Rhodopseudomonas palustris: one gene and its partner. The protein of the gene in region 1 interacts with the protein of each later gene in a pairwise test. Links are inferred from orthologs where the notes say so. Each region holds a gene or a part of one and is shown on either strand. Other genes may lie near its edges.

Evidence for each region.
Region 2: the proteins of rplK (region 1) and HZF03_RS17740 interact in binary tests that used the Escherichia coli proteins (3 or more experiments, as listed by UniProt). The link is inferred for Rhodopseudomonas palustris from one-to-one orthologs.

Annotation. Positions count from the first base shown.
Region 1 is NZ_CP058907.1:3,595,389-3,599,826, forward strand. Bases 562-3,544 are described here. They hold rplK (50S ribosomal protein L11), read right to left. Parts: upstream 2,276-3,544; coding sequence 1,847-2,275; downstream 562-1,846. Other genes in these bases: HZF03_RS16445 (NAD(P)-dependent oxidoreductase), read right to left, coding at 562-1,050; rplA (50S ribosomal protein L1), read right to left, coding at 1,150-1,839; nusG (transcription termination/antitermination protein NusG), read right to left, coding at 2,497-3,027; secE (preprotein translocase subunit SecE), read right to left, coding at 3,044-3,232. Also shown: more of HZF03_RS16445, read right to left, coding at 100-561; HZF03_RS16470 (energy transducer TonB), read right to left, coding at 3,561-4,409; HZF03_RS16475 (biopolymer transporter ExbD), read right to left, coding at 4,406-4,438. UniProt on the Escherichia coli protein: Forms part of the ribosomal stalk which helps the ribosome interact with GTP-bound translation factors.
Region 2 is NZ_CP058907.1:3,877,720-3,881,993, reverse strand. The notes cover bases 730-3,548. They hold HZF03_RS17740 (50S ribosomal protein L11 methyltransferase), read right to left. Parts: upstream 2,675-3,548; coding sequence 1,784-2,674; downstream 730-1,783. Other genes in these bases: HZF03_RS17730 (phytoene desaturase family protein), read right to left, coding at 3,490-3,548; HZF03_RS17735 (hypothetical protein), read left to right, coding at 3,118-3,420; HZF03_RS17745 (hypothetical protein), read left to right, coding at 1,565-1,759; HZF03_RS17750 (aminopeptidase P family protein), read right to left, coding at 730-1,369. Outside these bases: more of HZF03_RS17750, read right to left, coding at 1-729; more of HZF03_RS17730, read right to left, coding at 3,549-4,274. UniProt on the Escherichia coli protein: Methylates ribosomal protein L11.

The DNA.
Region 1 (4,438 bases):
GATGAGCTAAGACCACCATGTCCTTGTCGCGGCTGCGGGTTCAGCCCCTGACCTGGAAGCAAATCCGGGCCAGTTGGCGCTGGCGTTGGGTCGGAGCTGTTACCCCTGCACCGGATACGGCAGCGGCTTCCCCGCGAAGAACGCCGCAAGATTGGCGATGACGCAGTCCTGCATCGCGCGGTGGGCTTCCTGGGTGTGACCGCCGATATGCGGCGTCAACACCACGTTCGGAAACTCGGCCAGCGCATCCGGCGCGTAGGGCTCCAAGGCGAAGACGTCGAGACCTGCCCCGGCGATCGTGCCGTCGGCCAGCGCGGCGATCAGCGCGGCCTGATCGATCACCGAACCGCGGGAGATGTTGACCACCACGCCGTTCGGCCCGAGCCGCTTCAGCATGCCGGCATCGATGATCTTTTCGGTATCCGGGCCGGCGCGGACCGCGACCAGCAGCACGTCGCACCAGTCGACCAATTCGCCGAGATCGCCGACATAGCGATACGGCACGTCGTGACGGCTGCGGCTGTGATAGGCGACTTCGGTCTCGAAGCCGGAGACGCGGGCAGCGATCTTGCGGCCGATCTCGCCGATGCCATAGACGCCGACCTTGGCACCGGTCAGTCCGCGCGGCGGCTTCAGCATCGGCGACGGCTTTGCTCCGGACCACCCCCCGGCCCGCACGTAAGCGTCGGCCGGCAGCACGCGGCGCATCAAAGCGAGCAACAGCGCCAGCGCCAGATCGGCTACTGCCGAGGCATTCGCCGCCGGGCTGTTGCCGACCACGATGCCGCGCTCGGCAGCGGCTTTGAGATCGACCCCGTCGTAGCCGGTGCCGTAGCAGACCACCGCGCCGAGCGCCGGCAGCATGTCGAAGGTCTCGCGGCCGAGCGGCTGGCCGCCCATCGTCAGCAGCGCGCGGACGTCGGCGAGCTCAGTGGCACTGAAAACCTGATCAGCGGGCTTGCCGGCGGTCTCCAGCAGCTCGAACTGCTCGGCGAATCTCCCCAGCATCGACCGGCCAAACCGCGACGCGACCAGAACCTTGTCGGCCATTCCTGCCCTCATGTTTGTTATTGTTTTACGAGCAAACAAAAAGGGCGAACGGGTTGCCCCGTCCGCCCTCTTCAAATCGTCATCGTCCGGGCAACGGACTTAGTGGACGGTGCCCGGCTCGACCTTCACGCCGGGGCCCATGGTCGAGGACACCGCGACGCGCTGAATGTAAGTGCCCTTGGCGCCGCTCGGCTTGGCCTTGTTGACCGCGTCCGCGAGCGCCTTGATGTTCTCCACCAGCTTGTCGGCATCGAACGAGGCCTTGCCGACGCCAGCCTGGATGATACCGGCCTTCTCGACGCGGAACTCGACCGAACCGCCCTTGGCGCCCTTGACCGCGCCGGCGACGTCCATGGTCACCGTGCCGATCTTCGGGTTCGGCATCATGCCGCGCGGGCCGAGCACCTTACCGAGGCGGCCGACCAGGGGCATCATGTCCGGGGTCGCGATGCAGCGGTCGAAGTTGATGTTGCCGGCCTGAACCTGCTCCACCAGATCCTCCGCGCCGACGACGTCGGCGCCCGCGGCCTTGGCTTCGTCCGCCTTGGCGCCGCGCGCGAACACGCCGACGCGCACGGTGCGGCCGGTGCCGTTCGGCAGCATGACCACGCCGCGGACCATCTGGTCAGCGTGGCGCGGATCGACGCCGAGGTTGATCGCGACCTCGATGGTCTCGTCGAACTTCGAGATGGCGCGCTCCTTGACCAGCTTCACCGCCTCGTCGAGCGGATACAGCTTGGTGCGGTCGATGCCTTCCCGGATCTTCTTCAGACGCTTACCGATTGCCATGTTCGCCTTACCCCTCGACCCGCAGGCCCATCGAACGGGCAGAGCCCTCGACCATGCGCATGGCCGACTCGACGGTGTCGCAATTGAGATCCTTCATCTTCTTCTCAGCAATCTCACGCACCTGGGCGGAGGTCACCTTGCCGGCGAAGTCACGGCCCGGCAGCTTGGAGCCGGACTGGATCTTGGCCGCCTGCTTGAGGAAGTAGGACATCGGCGGGGTCTTCATCTCGAAGGTGAACGACCGATCGGCGTAGATCGTGATCACCACCGGAATCGGCGTGTTCTTCTCTTCCTTCTGGGTCTGCGCGTTGAACGCCTTGCAGAACTCCATGATGTTGAGGCCGCGCTGACCAAGCGCGGGACCGATCGGAGGCGACGGGTTCGCCGCTCCGGCCGGCACCTGCAACTTCAGGTATCCGGTCACTTTCTTTGCCATACCAACTCTCCTGTTGCCGGCGAACCGGCGGTTTCAGGTTCGTGGTGGGGCGCCTTCCGATGACTGGCGATCACCGGCACGCCTCCCACGCCTCTCAGAGCAGAGCCTCCGCCCCACCCTCTTCCGTCATGCCCTGACTTGATCCGGGCATCCATCCATTTCGCAAGAGTGTTGCGAAGAAGGTGGATTGCCGGGTCAAGCCCGGCAATGACAGTGCCCGATCAGACCTTTTCGACCTGACCGAATTCCAGTTCGACCGGGGTCGCACGGCCGAAGATCGACACCGCGACCTTCACGCGCGAACGCGCCTCGTCGATTTCCTCGACCACGCCGGAGAACGACGCGAACGGGCCGTCGGCGACACGGACGTTTTCGCCGATCTCGAACGACACCGACGCCTTCGGGCGCTCCACGCCTTCCTGCACCTGATGCAGGATGCGCATCGCTTCGGACTCCGAGATCGGCATCGGCTTGTTCTCGGCGCCGAGGAAGCCGGTGACCTTCGGGGTGTTCTTGATCAGGTGGAAGGCCTCGTCCGTGAGGTTCATCTTCACCAGCACGTAGCCCGGGAAGAACTTGCGCTCGGCATCGACCTTGCGGCCGCGGCGCACCTCGGTGACCTTCTCGGTCGGGACCAGCACCTGCTCGAACAGATCTTCCAGGCCGCGTTGCTTGGCCTGCTCCTTGATCGATTCGGCGACCTTCTTTTCGAAGTTCGAATAGGCGTGGACGATATACCAGCGCATGCTCATGGTAAGGGGCCTGCCGTCAAACGCCGAGCAACAGGCGGATCAGAACGCTGATCACCTGGTCGGCGGCAAAAAAGAAGATCGAAGCCAGCGCCACCATCACGAACACCATGATCGTGGTGATCGAGGTTTCGCGGCGGGTCGGCCAGGTCACCTTGGCGGTCTCGCTCCGCACTTCCTGCAGGAATTTGAACGGGCTGAAGGCCATCGTGTGATCCAGATCAGTCGAATGTGGGTGTTTCAGAAAACCGAACAGCCCCGGTGAACCCAACCCTGGCGATCCTCGCCGGGGATGAGCCGACAACGGGCCCAATTTTCGGGAAATCAAAGCCGCGCCGGAAATCCGTCGAAGCGGGCCGGCAGCGAGTGAGGCCTTGTATGGCCAGATCGCCGAAACGTCAAGCTGCGAACGGCTGTCGCGCACCCCGCCGACTGGCTCCCACCTCCCCTTCAGGTATCCCAAAAGCCGTAATATTCCAATCTCCTACACGGACCGGACTGCCGTCGTCAGCCTTGCGACAGCATGGCCCGAGAGCCTAGTCCGAGACAAATCCAACCGGCACCGTCAGGCTCCGGCTCGCACCGGGCGGCGGCGGCGGAACCGGAGATGCGCGCTGCACCAGCGCGAGCGCCTCCCGGTCGATCTCGGCGAAGCCCGACGACCGCACCAATCTCACCGACCGCACATTGCCGGACTGATCGATCGCAAAGTGCACATAGGCGATCCGGCGCCTCCCCTGGTCAGCGGCCGCCGACACCGAGCGCTTGCTACGCTGCAGATGCGCCATCAGTCGTGACCGCCAATCCGCCGGGGACTGCGAAGCCCCACCGAACGCGGTCTGAGCAGCCGCTATCCGATCCGACTGCCTCGCCTCGAGCTGCGCCTGCCGCATTGCCTGGGAATTGGCCGCAGCCCGCTGCGGGCGTGAGCGCTGCTTCTTCTTCGGCGTCGGCTTTGGCTCCGGGGGAGTCACCGCCCGCGGAGGTTCGGGACGCGGAAGTGGCACCTCCGCAGTCTCCACGACCGGCGGCTTGTCCTCCGTCTTGGTCTGCTCGGCCGGCGCTGTTTCATTCGGCTCGACCGGCGGCTCGGCGAGCTGCGGCGGCGACTCCTGCCGTTGCTCTGCTTGCGGCCGGCTGTCATCGGCCGATTTCTGGTCCGGTGAGATATCGGTTCTCGCCGTGACGATCGCTTCGGGCACCGCCGCCATGTCCACCATGATGGCGGCCGGTGCCGAGTCCTCCGCGGGGACCACCGGATCGGGCAGCAGCATCCAGGCCACGGCGCCGGCATGTGCCCCCATCATCAGCAGCGCCGCCACCGACCAACCGAACATTTCGAGAGCTTTGGTCCGGCGACTGATCGAGCTGTTGAAGTCGGTCACGGCACGGACGCGGGCGCAGGTAGCACGGC
Region 2 (4,274 bases), 280 kb from region 1 along the record:
CGGGAAACACCGCGCGGGCGATCGCCAGGTGGCCGCGCAGCACGCGGGTGAAGCGGTCGCGCATCTCCGCCGTCGGCTCGCCGACCGCGATGGTGCGGGTGACGTCGGTGGTACCGTCCTGATACTGCGCGCCGCTGTCGATCAGTAAGAGGTCGCCGGGCTGGATCCGGCGGTTGCTCTTGCGGGTGACGCGATAATGCACGATCGCGCCGTTCGGGCCGGTGCCGGAGATGGTCGGGAACGACACGTCCTTGAGCGCGCCGGTGTCGCGGCGGAACGTCTCCAGCGCTTCGACCGCGTCGATCTCGGTCAGTGCGCCCTTCGGCGCTTCCGCATCGATGAACGCCAGGAACCGCGCCAGCGCCACCGCGTCGCGGCGATGCGCCGCGCGGGTGCCGTCGATCTCGGCGGTGTTCTTCACGGCCTTGAGCAGCGCCACCGGATCGGCGCCGCGCAGCGGCTTGCCGCCGGCATCCTTGATCAGCCGGGTCAGCGCATCGGCCGCGGTGGCGCTGTCGAGCGCGATCGTCGCGCCGGTCTTGGCGAGTTCGCGCAGCATCGGCGCCAGCTCGGCCGGCTCGGCGATGTCGGCTGTCTGCTCAAGATGATCGCGCACGCTGTTCGACAGCTTGCGGCCCTCGATGAAGATTGTGGGGCGGCCATCCTTCGGCAGCAGCGCGTAGGATAGCGGCAGCGGCGTGTGCGAGACGTCGGCGCCGCGGATGTTGAAGGTCCAGGCGACGGCGTGGGAATCCGAAAGCACCAGCGCGTCGGCCTTCAGCCGGGCCAGCTCCTCGTTGATGCGGCCGAGCTTGCTGGCCTCGCTCTCGCCGGCGAATTCCACGCCGTGGACAGTGACCGGTCCGAGCGGCGGCGCGGGACGTTCGCTCCACACCGCGTCGACCGGATTGCCGTCGACCGCGACCAGCTCGGCGCCAGCCTTGGCGCAGGCGGCCTGCATCCGTTCGACTGCCGAAGAAGTGTGCAGCCACGGATCAAATCCGAGGCGATCACCGGCTTTCAGATGCGTCTCCAGCCAGCGTTCCGGCGGCGGTTCGACCAGCGACTCGATGCGCCAGGCATTGCCGTCGACCTGTTTGGCGGCCTGCAACGTGTAGCGGCCGTCGACGAACAACGCGGCCTGATCGATCAGCACGTAAGCGAGACCAGCCGATCCGGTGAAGCCGGTGAGCCACGCCAGCCGCTCGTCGGACGGCGGCACATATTCGTTTTGTTGCTGATCGGCGCGGGGAATCGCAAACCCGGTGAGCTTGCGCCGCAGCAGCTCTTCGCGAAATGCCGACAGCCGCGCGGTGAGTGCGACGCCGCTCTCGGGCTCCTCGAAGCTCTGGAAATGCGACTCGAACATAGCGGTCTGCTCCCTCGACACGTTGCGCACGGCTCACGCGATATGCATATAGTTCAGCTTATGGCACGAGTTATGCTTGATTTATCGAGCCCGCAAGAGACGGGCGAGAGCTCGCAGTGCTTGCTGCAATACGCTCTGACAACGCGTCCGGGACAATCCCGGGAGTGTCTCAACTCAACGACGAGGTGATACACAATGCCTGCTTTCACGTTTGAGAAGATTTCCCCGCCGGTTCGCCCGGGTGGTGCGCCTCCGAACGTCGAGCCCGAGCAGCCGCAGCCGCGTGGTGTGATCGTGCGCATCCTGGACCGCTTCGTCCACTCGGCGGTCAAGCGCACCGACCCGAACGGCGACGCCCACAGCCGCTTCCCCGACAAGCCCGCGCACTGAGCCCTCGCTCAGCAGCGCTCCCCGTCAGAACGTCTTCACCAACAGAAGGCTGCTCCAGCCTTCGATCACGAGCTGACGCAGCAGCACGCAGCCGCGCGCCCGATAGGCCGCGATCACGCTCTGCGCTTGCGGCTGCAGCAGCCCCGACAGGATCACCAGCGCGCCCGGCGCCAGATGTTCGCTCATCGGCTGGGCCAGGGTGCGCAGCGGGTTGGCGAGGATGTTCGCCAGCACCAGATCGAACGGCGCATGGGCGGCGAACACCGGCGAGGCGAAGCCGGTCGCCCATTCGGCCTGAACCAGGTTGCCGACGCCGTTGAGCCGCGCGTTCTCGCGCGCGACCGCGACCGACTGCTTGTCGATGTCGGTGGCCAGCACAGTGTGACGCAGCGCCTTGGCGGCGGCGATCGCCAGCACGCCGGTGCCGGTGCCGAGGTCGAGCACGCGCTGCGGCGGGCCGGCGCGCAGCACCAGATCGAGCAGCGTCAGGCAGCCGCGGGTGGTGCCGTGATGGCCGGTGCCGAACGCCAGCGCCGCCTCGATCTCGATGCCGAGCTTGTTGGCCGGGACACGGTCGCGGTCGTGGCTGCCGTGGACGACGAAGCGGCCGGCCGGAACCGGCACCAGCCCTTCGAGACTCGCCGCCACCCAGTCCTTGGCTGCCACGGTCTCGACGCTGATCGCCTTTGCGGCCTCGGGGTCCGCGGCCTGCGCCACCAGCTCGCGGATGTGGTCGAGGTTCGGCTGCTCGCCGAAATGCAGCGCGACCTCCCAGCTCCGGTCCGGCCGCTCGAACGCCGCGATCGCCATCTCGGCCTCGTCGAAGCACTCGCCGAGCAGGTCGGTGACGCGGCGGGCAGTGGCCTCGTCGCCGAGCACGAAGCTGGCGCGGACGGTGGGGGCTGGATCAGGCATGGCAGGTCCGAAGGTTGGCGGCGAGGGGCGGCTGAAAGCGAAGCATCAACACGGCGTCCACAGCTTCTGCGCTGGAAATGCACAGCTTGTCCATGACTTATGCACAGGGTTGAATCCGCAGGATTCACGGTTGTCCACAGCCTTCGCGCAATTTGTCGACAGATTCGTGCACAGCGTGACGAACGGGCGCCAAGCCCATGCGCGCGGGACAAAAAACAGATCCGACGTTCTCTTAAGCACACTTCGGGAGGGTTGCGTTCCGCCATTTGAGACCGCGCTCACCACGTGGTTACGCGGAACCAGTTCGAGGCTGGCTGCGTTTCCAGTTTTGGTTGTGGACGTCCTATTGTCGCCTTGATCTCTGGCCAATGGGGTCGCGCGCTTGGCCGCAGCTCCAATGACGGCGCCGCCAGCGACGATCCCGACAACGAACATGAGGTTTGATGAGCAAGGCCAACGAAGTTCCGTGCGCGACCGCCACCCGGCGCCGAAAACTGTCCGCGATGGTGGCCGTCTCAGCCTTGCTCGCAACGGTTGGCACGCCGGCAGCGTTCGCCGAGGGGCAGGGCGGCGTGACGCCTGTGGCTTTCCCGGCCGGGCAGCCGCCTATTCCGGCGGGCGTCGACTGCGTCACGGTGCGCTACTACGTCAGCGAACACGGCCGCGCCAAGTCGATCGCCTGGGCGCTCAAGAACGGCTACAGCTGGGCGCAGATTGCCGAAGCCAAGCGCTGCCTGCGCGGCTGAGAGACGGCCCGCAGCGGCACGTCTCATCTACAAGTTTTCCACAGCTTATCCACAGGCTTATCCCCCGACTTATCCACGGCTTGTGAACAGGCTGCGGTGGTCGTTGAGGATCGCGGCCGCGGCGTTGTGGCCGGGGGCGCCGGTGACGCCGCCGCCCGGGTGGGCGCCGCTGCCGCAGTGGTAGAGGCCCTTCAGCGGGCCGCGATAGTCGGCATGGCCGAGCAGCGGGCGGGCCGAGAATAATTGGTTCAGGCTGAGCGCGCCGTGGAAGATGTCGCCGCCGAGCAGGCCGAACTCGCGTTCGAGGTCGAGCGGCGACAGGATCTGGCGGCCGAGTACGCTGGCAGCAAAGCCCGGCGCATAGCGATCGACGGTCGCGATCATCAGGTCGGCGACCTCGTCGCGATGATCGTCCCAGGAGGCGCCGTCCGGCAGCTCGGGTGCGACGTGCTGGCAGAACAGGCTGGCGACGTGTTGCCCCTGCGGCGCCAGGCTGTCGTCGAGCGTCGACGGGATCAGCATCTCGACCACCGGCTCGCGGCTCCAGCCGTGGGTGCGGGCGTCCTGGTAGGCGCGGTCCATGTAACCCAGGCTCGGCGCGATGATGATGCCGGCGGTGAGGTGGTCGCCATTGCCGGGCAGCGCGGTGAATGACGGCAGCTGCGACAGCGCGACATTCATCCGGAACGTGCCTGAACCGGTCTTCCAATGCTGCATCCGTCGGCGGACGTCGTCAGGCAGGGCGTCTTGCGGCAACAGGCGGGTGTACAGCAGCTTCGGATTGACGTTGGACGCCACGAACCGCGCCCGCACGCTGCGGCCGTCGTCGAGGATGACGCCGACCACGCGATCCT